3 regions of the Enterobacter cloacae complex sp. HYC074_NIDB genome follow, and region 3 is predicted to be linked to each of the others. Evidence: predicted binding sites of a transcription regulator. Region 3 holds the regulator's gene; each other region holds the start of a gene.
The links. The regulator sigma-54, encoded in region 3, starts transcription at its own class of promoters, with help from an activator protein. The targets are predictions, from matches to a motif close to GTTGGCACANNTTTCGCTNT.
Positions count from the first base shown of each region.

Region 1: O1724_RS06850 (amino acid ABC transporter substrate-binding protein) is a predicted target of sigma-54. The motif match lies at 1,866-1,885, and genes of this name have one in related genera.
Region 2: norV (anaerobic nitric oxide reductase flavorubredoxin) is a predicted target of sigma-54. The motif match lies at 2,571-2,590, and genes of this name have one in related genera.

Region 1 covers NZ_CP114214.1:1,391,966-1,396,299, forward strand. Annotated here, with positions in the region: gene gltJ (glutamate/aspartate ABC transporter permease GltJ) at 1-532, opposite strand, end outside; gene O1724_RS06850 (amino acid ABC transporter substrate-binding protein) at 688-1,593, opposite strand; gene lnt (apolipoprotein N-acyltransferase) at 1,977-3,515, opposite strand; gene corC (CNNM family magnesium/cobalt transport protein CorC) at 3,521-4,334, opposite strand, start outside.
Region 2 covers NZ_CP114214.1:3,705,998-3,710,331, reverse strand. Annotated here, with positions in the region: gene norW (NADH:flavorubredoxin reductase NorW) at 1-1,079, opposite strand, end outside; gene norV (anaerobic nitric oxide reductase flavorubredoxin) at 1,076-2,524, opposite strand; gene norR (nitric oxide reductase transcriptional regulator NorR) at 2,712-4,226, shown strand; gene gutQ (arabinose-5-phosphate isomerase GutQ) at 4,223-4,334, opposite strand, start outside.
Region 3 covers NZ_CP114214.1:4,217,081-4,221,414, reverse strand. Annotated here, with positions in the region: gene rapZ (RNase adapter RapZ) at 1-73, opposite strand, end outside; gene ptsN (PTS IIA-like nitrogen regulatory protein PtsN) at 119-610, opposite strand; gene hpf (ribosome hibernation promoting factor) at 693-980, opposite strand; gene rpoN (RNA polymerase factor sigma-54) at 1,003-2,436, opposite strand; gene lptB (LPS export ABC transporter ATP-binding protein) at 2,484-3,209, opposite strand; gene lptA (lipopolysaccharide ABC transporter substrate-binding protein LptA) at 3,216-3,770, opposite strand; gene lptC (LPS export ABC transporter periplasmic protein LptC) at 3,739-4,314, opposite strand; gene kdsC (3-deoxy-manno-octulosonate-8-phosphatase KdsC) at 4,311-4,334, opposite strand, start outside.

The DNA.
Region 1 (4,334 bases), 2.0 Mb from region 3:
TCATCATCTCGGACGTCATCGGCGGAACGATGACGCGGTAAGCGTTCGGCAGCAGTACGTAACGGTAGGCCTGAGGCAGAGTCAGGCCCATCGCCAGTGCCGCATTCTTTTGCCCGCGCGGCAGTGACTGTATGGCGGCACGTACCTGCTCGCAGACGCGCGCAGCGGTGAACAGCCCCAGACACAGCATAGAGGAGACAAAAAATTGTACGTTAGGATCCAGCTCGGCCTTAAACCACATGCCGAGATCTTCCGGCAGCAGTTCCGGGATCACCAGATACCAGGTAAAGAACTGCACGATCAGCGGAACGTTACGGAACAGTTCCACATAGAGCGTGCCAATCGAAGAGAGAAAACGGTTAGGGACGGTACGCAGAATACCGAACAGCGAACCGACAAGAAACGCGATAATCCACGCCGTTATCGATAATGCAACGGTAACCTGAAAGCCGCTCCACAGCCAGCCGAGATAGGTGGTGTTGCCGAACGGGGCTTGTTGCAGAAAGATGCCCCAGTTCCAGTCAATTGACATAGTAAACTCCAGAAAAAAAAGGGTAGCAGCGCTACCCTCGAAGATTGGTGAGAAGCTCAATTTTTGCGCTGAGTGGGGAACGACCACTCAACGTATAGTCTGTCCATGCTTCCCGACAATCGAGAGGGCAGGAGATCCCGCCCCTGTCGTTCTAATTAGTTAAGAGCTTTGTCGTTTGGTGATTTGAACAGCGCTTTCATGTCGTCAGACAGTTCAAAGTTCATGTTCAGGTTTTTTGGTGGAATTGGGTTCTTGAACCATTTGTCGAACCATTTTGCCGCTTCGCCGGAGGTTTGCGCCTGAGCGATGGTGTCATCGATCAGTTTCTTGAAGTCCTCGTCACCTTTACGCAGCATACAGCCGTAGGCTTCTTTCGACTGGGCGGTACCGACGATTTCCCAGTTGTCTGGTTTCTTCGCCTTGGCGCGCTCGCCTGCCAGCAGAGCGTCATCCATCATAAACGCGACGGCACGGCCGCTTTCCAGGGTACGGAAGGAGTCGCCATGGTCTTTCGCGCTGATGATGCGCATGTCCATTTTCTTTTCGTCGTTCAGCTTGTGCAGCAGCACTTCGGACGTGGTACCGGAGGTCACAACAACCGCTTTGCCTTTCAGGTCAGCAAAATCTTTGATGTCGCCGCCTTTCTTCGTCAGCAGGCGGGTGCCCACAACGAAGATGGTGTCCGAGAAAGCGGCCTGTTTCTGACGCTCAAGGTTGTTGGTGGTTGAGCCACATTCAAAATCAAATGTGCCGTTTTGCAGCAGAGGAATACGGTTCTGTGAAGTGATGGGGATCAGCTTCACTTGCAGGTCAGGTTTGTTCAGCTTTTTCTTCACGGCTTCAACGATGGCGTTGGAGTAATCCTGTGAATAGCCCACGACTTTTTGCGTGTTGTCGTAGTAAGAGAACGGGACAGAAGATTCACGGTGGCCGACCACGATCACGCCGTTTTTGGCAATCTTGTCGAGAGTGCTTCCTGCTGCCGGAGCGTCTTCAGCGTGGACAACCCCCGCAGACATTCCCATAACCAGCATTGCTGTGGCCAGTTTACGTAATTGCATACCCAACTCCTTTCTTATCAGCGCCAGTGACGCATAGATACCCATTGTGATGTTGTTATATCTCGCGCAATGCGAGTGCAGTGTTATGCAAGCTTGTTAACATTTAGTCTGGCTTAATGTAAAGATTTTGCTGCGTTATTGTTTATTTTTGCGAAGCGCGCCGCACCATTCAGAGGCAATAATCCCTCGTTGCACCGTTTCGGTGCTACCGATGATCTACGCTGGTGCGACAAGGTTGCACGTTAAGCCAGACAGCGTTGATGTAATTAAACAAAGCAACAGGCGTGCCAGAATTGAAGTTTGGGAGGAAATTGTCGGGTGGCGGCGGCGCCGGAGAGCAGGCCGGGTAAGGCGTAGCCGCCACCCGGCAACAGAAGGTAAGGTTATTTACGACGCTGACGCAGGCTCATCAGCACTGCGCCAAAGCCGAACAGCACGGTCAAAATCCACAGCGGCCAGTTCCCGGTGCGCGCGTAAGGGGTGAGCCCGGTAGTTGGCGTGACGTTAGTAGTCAGCACCTCACGGGTAAATTGCGGGATCATGGCCTGGATTTCACCCTGCGGACCAATCACGGCAGTAATGCCGTTATTGGTGCTGCGCAGCAACGGACGCGCCAGCTCCAGAGAACGCATTCTCGCCATCTGGAAGTGCTGCCACGGGCCAATCGATTTACCGAACCACGCATCGTTTGAGATGGTCAGCAGATAGTCGGTGTCCGGGCGGAAATTATCGCGCACCTGCTCGCCGAGGATAATCTCGTAGCAAATGGCGGCCGTCAGGGCAAAACCGTGCGCATGCAGCTGCGGCTGAACGTAAGGGCCCCGGCTGAATGAGGACATCGGCAAATCAAAGAACGGTGCCAGTGGGCGCAGAATAGACTCCAGCGGAACAAATTCGCCAAACGGTACAAGGTGGTTTTTGTTGTAACGATTGGTGGAGGTATAGCTGTATTCGCTGTCCTTACCGAGCGTAATGATCGTGTTGTACGTGTCATAGCGGTTCTGCTGATTGAGACGCGCATCCACAATTCCGGTAATCAGCGTACTGCCGCGTGCGCGCAGCAGATCGTCCATCATCTTCAGGAAGGGCTGCTGATTGATCTCCAGGTCCGGGATCGCAGACTCAGGCCAGATGATGAGCTGCGATTTGCCCATCACCTTTTCAGTGGCGTTGGCGTAGATTTTCAGCGTGTTCAGCAGCTGATTCTCATCCCATTTCAGGGACTGCGGGATATCGCCCTGGACCAGAGAAACCTGCGTGGCGCGCGCGGGCTCCAGCGTAAACCACTGGATATAACGCAGCGGGAAGGGCAGAGCAAACAGGATTAACGCGGCAACCAGCGGCTTCCAGTTACGTGTCACCAGGGCCAGCACCAGCAGGCCGCTGACGATCATCAACAGGAAGTTGATGGCTTCCACGCCCATGACCGGGGCCAGGCCTTTCAGCGGGCCGTCTACCTGGCTATAGCCGAACTGCAACCACGGGAAGCCGGTCAGTACCCAGCCGCGCAGAAATTCGGTGATTTGCCAGACAACGGGTGCCGCTATCGCCACGCGCAGCCAGGTCGTTTTTGGCCACAGGCGAGACAGGATGCCCGCGAACAGGCCAGTGTAGAGCGAAAGATAGGCGGCGAGCAGCACAACCAGGAAGACGTTAACCGGCCCCGGCATTCCGCCAAATTGCGCGATACTGACGTAGACCCAGTTGATACCAGAGCCAAACAGTCCCAGCCCCCAGAAGTAGCCGATGGCCGCGGCCTGTACCGGACGACGGTTCAGGGTAAGCCCCTGTATCCCCATCAGGGAGAGAATAGCGGCTGGCCAGATATCGTAAGGAGAAAAAGCCAGCGTACCGCTGGCTCCGAGTAACAGCGCCAGCAGCAAACGGACGCGCTGGCGTTCAAAGAGTGGGGCAAATGCCATTTACATTAATCTTCCAGTTTTGGCACCGGTGAGTCGTCCGGCATTCTGACGTGAACCTGAATAATACGTCGGCTGTCAGCCATTGCGACCTTGAACTGGTAACCATCGATGTCAACGGTTTCACCGCGGGCCGGAAGATGGCCGAAGGCCTGCATCACCAGACCACCAATGGTGTCCACTTCTTCATCGCTGAAACTGGTGCCAAAGGTATCGTTGAAGTCTTCAATGGAGGCCAGCGCGCGCACGGTCCAGGTGTGGCGGCTCAGCTGACGGAAGTCAATATCCTCTTCTTCGTCATACTCGTCTTCGATTTCGCCCACGATCAGCTCAAGGATGTCTTCGATTGTGACCAGACCGGAAACGCCACCAAATTCATCAATAACAATCGCCATGTGATAGCGCTGGGAGCGAAACTCCTTCAGCATCCGATCCACACGCTTACTTTCCGGCACAACCACGGCCGGGCGTAACACCTTTTCCATACTGAAGGCTTCGGCATCGCTGCGCATAAACGGCAGCAGATCTTTCGCCATCAAAATCCCTTCAATGTGATCTTTATCTTCGCTGATGACCGGGAAACGTGAGTGAGCCGATTCGATAATCACATCGAGGCACTCGTCCAGCGTCTGGTTGCGTTTCAGGGTAATCATCTGCGAGCGGGGGATCATGATGTCGCGGACGCGCTGGTCGGCGATGTCCATCACCCCTTCGAGCATTTCGCGCGTATCTTCGTCGATAAGGTCGTTCTGCCCGGAATCACGAATCAGCTCCAGCAGTTCATCACGGTTTTTCGGTTCGCCGTGGAAAAGCTGGTTCAGA
Region 2 (4,334 bases), 510 kb from region 3:
ACCACAAAGGCGCGCATCTGACCGGCAGTATCGGTGCCGCGCGCCACCATGCCCTGAGGCGAAAGGGCAATCTGCCAGTCCAGATCCTGACGCTGCGTTTCACCTGCGAGATGCAGCGGTAGTTCCGGCGTTTTTACCTTCACCAGCATGGCGGGTAATTTCACCGGGGCGTTGCCGCCGAGCAGGTTTTTCGCCAGGAACATGGCGCTTAACTGAATCGGTTGCAGGAACGGCAGCACCTGGCCGTTAATTTCCGCGCAGTCGCCCAGGGCATAAATATCCGGCTGGGTGGTTTGCAGGTAGCTGTCCACCTTCACGCCGCGATTGATCTCTGCGCCCGCGCGGTGCGCCAGCGCGGTTTCCGGGCGCAACCCCGTCGCCGCAATTACCACATCCACTTCCACGCTGCGGTTGCAGTCGAGCGTCGCACAAATGCCGGTTTCGGTTTTGCTCAGGCTCTGCAACTGCGATTTCAGCAGCAGATGCACGCCCATGTCGGTCAGACGATGCTGTAAGCGACTGCTTACTTCTGCTGGCATCAGCGCTGACAGAATGCTGGCCGCGTGGTCAACCAGGGTGACGGATTTTCCCGCCCGGCAGAAGTCCATCGCCAGCTCGGTGCCAATCAGCCCGCCGCCGACAATCATCACCCGCGTGGCGTCGCGTAACAGGGGCTCGCTGGCCTGATACTCCTGCTGGCTGTTGAGCGTGACCATTAGTTCGCGGCCCTCAACCGGCGGCACAAACGCCGATGCCCCCGTCGCCAGCACCAGCTTGTCGTAGTGCCAGGTTTTATCTTTCGCGTTCACCACGTGGGCGTCGGCGTCGATATCGGTCACCCAGGTGTACGGAAACAGACGCAGGTTAAACTGTTCTGCAAACTCCCCCGCCGTCTGGCGGGTGAGATCGTCGGCGCGCTGATTCTGGCTAATGACGTGGCTTAAATCAGGCTTGTTGTACTCATCCATGCTGTCGGCGGCGATTACCGTCAACGGCACGTTAGCATCCTGTTTGCGGATATTTTTCACCAGCTGGCGGGCGGCAAAGCCCGAGCCGATAATGACGATGCCGTGGCTCATTTTGCCTCCGTTGCCAGTTCATCAAAGACGTCTTTCCCGAGGGAACATTCCGGGCAGAGGAAGTTGTCCGGCACCTCGCTCCATGGCGTACCCGGCGCGACATCCTGCAACGGCTCGCCCAGCTCAGGATCGTAAATCCACTGGCAGACGCTGCACTGCATGCAAGGGCCGAGGTCGGCAGCGGCAGGAGCGGCTTCTGCTACGGCTTCCGGCGCAACAGCCGCGGCGGGTGCGGTTTCCGGCAGTGGCGCAAGCGCCCACTGGCGGGCAATGTCGCGACCGTGCTGGCGACAGATTTCCAGCGCGTCGAGATCCGGACGCCATTTCGCCTTCAGGCTCAGGGACATCTCAAAACCGGCATCCTGTAAACGGGTGGAGAGACGGTCTACCGCGCCGCCGCTCCAGCCGTGTGAACCAAAGGCGCTGGCGCGTTTGTTACGGAAGCGCAGGCCGGTCATCTCTTCCACCAGTCCGGCAATTTTCGGCATCATCACGTTATTCATGGTGGAGGTACCCACCAGCACGCCTTTGGAGCGGAAGACGTTGGTCAATACCTCATTCTTATCGCTGCGCGCCACGTTGAAGATTTTCACCGCCACGTTCGGGTCAACTTCGTTGATGCCCTGGGCAATGGCGTCCGCCATCATGCGGGTGTTGTTGGACATGGTGTCGTAGAAGATCGTAATGCGGTCTTCCTGATAGTCCGCCGCCCACTTCAGGTACAGTTCGACAATCTGGGTTGGATTTTCACGCCATACCACGCCGTGGGAGGTGGCAATCATATCCACCGGCAGGTTGAAGCCGAGGATCTCGGTGATTTTTGGCGTGACCAGACGGCTGAACGGGGTCAGGATGTTGGCGTAGTAGCGTTGGCACTGTTCGAACAGCTCGGTCTGATCCACTTCGTCGTTGAACAGACGTTCGTCGCAGTAGTGCTGGCCGAAGGCGTCGTTACTAAACAGCACCGCGTCACCGGTCATGTAGGTCATCATGCTGTCCGGCCAGTGTAGCATTGGGGTTTCCACGAAGATCAGCTGTTTGCCGTTGCCGATATCCAGCGTGTCGCCGGTTTTCACAGTGTGGAAGTTCCACTCCGGATGGTGGTGGTGGCCGTTGATGGAGTCAATGGCGTTAGTGGTGCAGTAGATCGGGGTATCCGGAATGTGGGACATCAGCTCGGTCAGCGCCCCGGCATGATCCTCTTCCGCGTGGTTGATGATAATGTAGTCGATCTCATTCAGATCGATTTCGCTGCGCAGGTTCTGCACGAACTCGCGGCTGAATTTGTGATCGACGGTATCGATCAGGACGTTTTTACCTTCACGAATGAGATAGCTGTTGTAGCTGCTGCCGCGCAGCGTTTTGTATTCCGTCCCGTGAAAATCACGTACTTCCCAGTCACGTTGACCCACCCAATGAATGTTATTTTTAACCAGAATAGACATAGCAACCTCAACTTAATACGGCGTTTTCAAATAAGATGACTGTCATATATCAAGTTGCGTGCCAACTTTTTAAATTATTGAAAATAATGGATTTATATTTTGATGCTCCCAAATAGGTAGTCATTTTGACTATCTTAAAAATTGTCAATATGACACTATGTATTGTCAAAATGACAGTGAGGCAGAGATGAGCTTTTCCGTAGATGTGCTGGCGAAGATCGCCATAGAACTGCAAACCGGTATTGGTCATCAGGACCGCTTTCAGCGGCTGATCTCCACGTTGCGTCACGTGCTGGATTGCGATGCCTCGGCGCTGCTGCGTTACGAAGGGCGGCAGTTTATTCCGCTGGCTATCGACGGTCTGGCGAAGGACGTACTCGGGCGGCGCTTTACCCTGGAGGGCCACCCGCGTCTGGAAACCATCGCCCGTGCGGGTGACGTGGTGCGTTTCCCGGCGGACAGCGATCTGCCCGACCCTTACGACGGCCTGATCCCCGGGCAGGAGAGCCTGAAGGTGCACGCCTGTATCGGCCTGCCGCTGTTTGCCGGGCAGAACCTGATTGGTGCGTTAACCCTCGACGGTATGTCGCCGGATCAGTTCGATACCTTCAGCGACGAAGAGCTACGGCTGATTGCTGCGCTGGCGGCCGGGGCGCTGAACAACGCCCTGCTGATAGAACAGCTGGAGAGCCAGAATATTCTTCCGGGTAGCCCGACGGCGTTTGAGCAGGTGGCGCACACCGAAATGATCGGCCTTTCGCCAGGCATGGCGCAGCTCAAAAAAGAGATTGAGATTGTCGCCGCGTCTGATTTGAACGTGCTGATCTTCGGGGAGACCGGCACCGGTAAAGAGCTGGTGGCGAAAGCGATCCACGAAGCCTCGCCCCGTGCGGTGAATCCGCTGGTCTATCTCAACTGCGCGGCGCTGCCGGAAAGCGTGGCGGAAAGTGAGCTGTTCGGACACGTCAAAGGGGCCTTTACCGGGGCGATCAGCAACCGCAGCGGCAAGTTCGAAATGGCCGATAACGGCACGCTGTTCCTCGATGAAATTGGCGAACTCTCCCTTTCGCTCCAGGCCAAACTGCTGCGGGTGTTGCAGTATGGCGATATTCAACGCGTGGGAGACGATCGCAGCTTACGCGTGGATGTGCGCGTGCTGGCGGCGACGAACCGCGATCTGCGCGAAGAGGTGCTGGCGGGGAATTTCCGCGCCGATCTGTTCCACCGTCTGAGCGTGTTCCCGCTCACGGTGCCGCCGCTGCGCGAGCGGGGCGACGACGTGGTGCTGCTGGCGGGCTTTTTCTGCGAACAGTGTCGGCTCAAAATGGGGCTTTCCCGCGTGGTGCTAAGCCCCGGTGCGAGGACGCACCTGCTGAGCTACGGCTGGCCGGGTAACGTGCGTGAACTGGAACATGCGATTCACCGCGCGGTGGTGCTGGCGCGGGCTACGCGTTCGGGGGATGAAGTGGTTATTCATGCGCGCCATTTCGCGCTGCAGGAGGAAACGACGCCGTCCGTGAAGCCGGTGATACCTGAGAGCGTGAACGAAAACCTGCGCGAGGCGACGGATGCGTTCCAGCGTCAGATGATCGCCCGCGCGCTGGAGCAGAATAACCGCAGCTGGGCGGCGTGCGCGCGGGCGCTGGAGATGGACGTCGCCAACCTCCACAGGCTGGCGAAACGTCTGGGACTGAAGGGTTAAATAATCCCCGCCTGGTAGAAGTCTTGCAGGTTGATCGCGCCGCACAGCCTGCCGTGCTCGTCCACCACCGGCGCGGCGGTGATTTTGCGCTTCATCAGCACCTCTTTG
Region 3 (4,334 bases):
CCATGTCTTCCAGCGCGCGCAGGGCCACGGACTTCCCGGACCCCGAACGACCGCTGACGATCATCAGCACCATGTTCCGTTTCTCCTCAGGGCAGCCGTTCTGAAGGCCCTTTCCCGATTATGCCTCATCCTGATTGCCTTCTGCTTCAGTGATAATTTGATAAAGCTCTTCATCACTTTGGGCTGAGCGCAGTCGACGACAAATGGTTTTATCCGCCAGACGTTTGGCAACCAGCGACAGCGTGTGCAGGTGGGTCTTGGTCTGATCGGCAGGAACCAGCAGCGCGAAGAGCAGATCCACAGGCTGGTTATCAATGGCGTCAAAAGCGATAGGCGTTTCCAGTTGCACAAACACCCCCACGGCACGCAGCGTATCTTCTTCCAGCTTGCCATGCGGGATCGCAATGCCATTGCCGATGCCGGTACTGCCCATTTTTTCACGAGTCAGAATGGCTTCAAACACGATCTGCGGCGGCAGACCCAGCTGTTTTGCGGCCAGCTCACTGATGATTTCCAGCGCACGTTTTTTGCTCTGGCAGTGAACGCCACTGCGGGTACAATCCTGGTTAAGGACATTGCTCAGTTGAAGAGCGGAATCGTTGTTTATCATAATTTCACCTAAGCGCTAACTGTACAAATGGCCTGTTGTGTTTCACAACAGGCCGTCCTGCACCCGTTAACTGCCCGGACAATTAGTGTTGTTTCAGTTTATCTTTATGTTTATTGAGCTGTCTCGCAAGCTTATCAATCAAGCCGTCGATAGCCGCGTACATGTCTTGCCCTTCCGCACTGGCATGGAGTTCCCCTCCGTTGACGTGCAGGGTCGCATCCGAGATATGCGTCACTTTCTCCACTTTCAACACAACATAGACCTGGTTGATCCTCTCGAAATACTGCTCGAGTTTCGCAAACTTAGTGTTTACAAAATCGCGTAAAGCCTCAGTAATCTCGACGTTATGTCCGGTGATATTGAGCTGCATAGTGTCTTCCTTATCGGTTGTGTCAAACCAGTTGTTTACGCTGGTTAGACGGCGGAATGGATAAAGACTCTCGATACTTCGCGACAGTACGACGTGCCACCATAATACCCTGATCGGACAGCATGGTGGTTAACTTACTGTCACTGAGTGGCTTCGCGGGGTTCTCCGCGGCGATCAACTTCTTCACCAGTGCGCGAATGGCCGTCGACGAGGCTTCGCCGCCGCCTTCGGTGTTCACGTGGCTGGAGAAGAAATACTTAAGCTCAAAAATACCGCGTGGGCTGTGCAGATACTTCTGCGTGGTCACGCGGGAAATGGTTGATTCATGCATCTCGACGGCCTGGGCTATGTCCGCCAGCACCATCGGTTTCATAAACTCTTCGCCCTGCTCAAAGAATGCCTGCTGCTGTTCGACAATACAGCGGCTGACGCGCAGCAGCGTGTCATTACGGCTCTCCAGACTCTTAATCAACCAGCGTGCTTCCTGAAGGTTGCTGCGAATGTATTGATTATCAGCGTCGTTACGGGCGCTGGTGCACATGGAGGCGTATTGCTGGTTGATTTGCAGGCGAGGAATGCTGTCGGCGTTCAGTTCAACGACCCAGCGGCCATTGTGTTTTCTCACCAGCACATCGGGAATGACATATTCCGGTTCGCTGGTCTGAATCGACTGCCCCGGACGCGGATCGAGCGACTGGATCAGATTCACCGCTTCCTTCAGCACCTCTTCTTTCAGGCGCGTGACGCGCATCAGGGTGCGGAAGTCGTGGTTCGCCAGCAGATCCAGATGATCGCTGATGATGAGCCGGGCTTCGTCAATCCACGGTGTCTCTTTAGCAAACTGCGAAAGCTGGATCAGAAGGCAGTCACGCAGATCTTTCGCGGCGACGCCAATCGGGTCGAAACGCTGAACGCGTTTCAGGACGGCTTCGATCTCTTCCAGTTCAATCTCGTCATCGCCGATGCTTTCAAGAATCTCGTCCAGCGTCACGGTCAAATAGCCCGTGTCGTCAACGGCATCGACAATCGAGGTGGCAATGGCGCGATCGGTATCGGAGAAAGGCGTCAGCTCCACCTGCCACATCAGGTAGTCCTGAAGCGATTGGGTAGTTTCGCCCTGGTAGACCGGGAGTTCATCGTCCTGGTAGTCTGCACGCGTCCCGGAAGGGGTACCCGCGGTGTAGATTTCATCCCAGCTGGCATCCAGCGGCAGTTCGTCCGGCATCTCTTTCTGTTCGAGTGCATCTACGGAGTCGAGCGTTTCTGTGTCCTGCGTCTGCTGGGCGTCTACCTCGTCATGAAGATCGGTCTGCTCCAGCAGCGGATTGCTGTCCAGCGCCTGCTGGAGCTCCTGCTGGAGTTCTAACGTGGACAGCTGCAACAGACGGATTGCCTGCTGGAGCTGCGGCGTCATGGCCAGTTGCTGGCTGAGCCGTAATTGCAAACCTTGCTTCATGTTCAGAGCGTTTTTCTCCGGTTCGGCGTGACTTAACCTCTACCCTATCAGAGTCTGAAGTCTTCCCCAAGGTACACGCGCTTAACATGCTCATCTTCGAGGATTTGCTGCGGCGTACCGTGGGCAATCAGATGGCCCTGGCTCACTATGTAGGCGCGCTCACACACCGCCAGCGTTTCACGAACGTTGTGGTCCGTGATCAGTACGCCAAGCCCGCTGTCGCGCAGGTGTTCAATGATACGTTTGATATCGATAACGGAGATGGGGTCAACGCCCGCAAACGGTTCATCCAGCAGGATAAATTTCGGGTTTGCTGCCAGCGCGCGCGCAATCTCAACGCGGCGGCGTTCACCACCGGACAGCGCCTGACCGAGGCTGTCGCGAAGGTGTTCAATATGAAACTCTTCCATCAGCTCGTTCGCACGGTCAGTGCGCTGCTCGCTGGTCAGATCGTCACGGATCTGGAGCACGGCCATCAGGTTGTCGAACACGCTTAAGCGGCGGAAGATAGACGCTTCCTGCGGCAGATAGCCGATGCCACGACGCGCGCGGGCATGCAGCGGCAGCAGGCTGATATCTTCATCATCGATAATGATGTTGCCGGCGTCACGTGGGACGATGCCCACTACCATGTAGAAGGTCGTAGTTTTACCCGCGCCGTTAGGGCCAAGCAAACCCACGATTTCGCCGGAGTTGACGGTCAGACTGACATCTTCGACGACGCGGCGGCCCTTATACGCTTTCGCGAGGTTTTTTGCAGTTAAAGTTGCCATAACGAATTAGTTACTCTTTTTCTTTGCCGGAGCCTGACCGTTGTTCTTGTCCTGCAACTGCGAAGGCACAAGCACGGTCGTGACGCGTTTGCCTTTTTCGCTGGAGGCCTGCATTTTCTGCTCTTTCACCAGATAAGTGATCTTGTCGCCTTTGATATTGCTGTCCAGCTGTTCCAGGTAAGCATTACCGGTCAGGATGACCAGATCCTTCGCCAGTTCATAGTGCATATGCGAGGCATGGCCTTTCACCGGCTTGCCGTTGTCCTGCATCTGGTAGAAGGTGGCCGGGTTGCCATAACCATCGATAATCTCTTTCCCCTGCTCACCGCCCGGACGGGTAACGACCACTTTGTCGGCGTTGATTTTGATGGTGCCCTGGGTCACAACGACGTTGCCGGTAAAGGTGACGACGTTACCCTGCATATCCAGAGACTGGGTATCGGATTCAATATGAATCGGCTGTTCGGTGTCGCCAGTCACAGCAAGCGCGGGAAGACTGGCCGCCAGCAGCGCGCTGGCGATAACAACTTTAAGGCTGAGTTTGTTTGTTTTGAATTTCATAGGAGGTTCTAACCTTTTCAATCAGCTCGGCGTTTTTGCTGCGTAAGTTCCCGCGCATTCTTAAACCGCTGGAATTAAATGTTGTGCCATACAGGGTGACTAAATCCTGCGACGTGACATCCTGGGTGACCAGGTTGATCTGGGCGTTATCCGTCGTAATTTTTCGCAGTTGCGCGTCAGCGGTCAGGGCGTTGACTTCAACGTGACCATACAGGTAAAGCATACGGTCATTTGTCAGTTTTGCCCGGTCAGACTTGATTGACCACGTCGGCACTTTGTCCGTATCAAAGGTGGTCAGGACCGGCTGGGTAAACCACGAGGTGCCGTCATCTGAAAAATATTCTACATGCTGAGCAACGAGGCGATAGTTCAGCGCACCTTCCGGGCTATAGACCACGGTGTCGCTGTGATCGCTTTTATAGGTCGGGTCGCTCGTGTTAACCACTTCCGCTTGCGTATCATCGCGGTCAGCGAGATTTACGCCAATCAGTATCAGGGCGACAAGCGCAAGCAGAATGATAACCCAACGTCTGGTTTTACTCATATCGATTGCCCTTTCGCCTC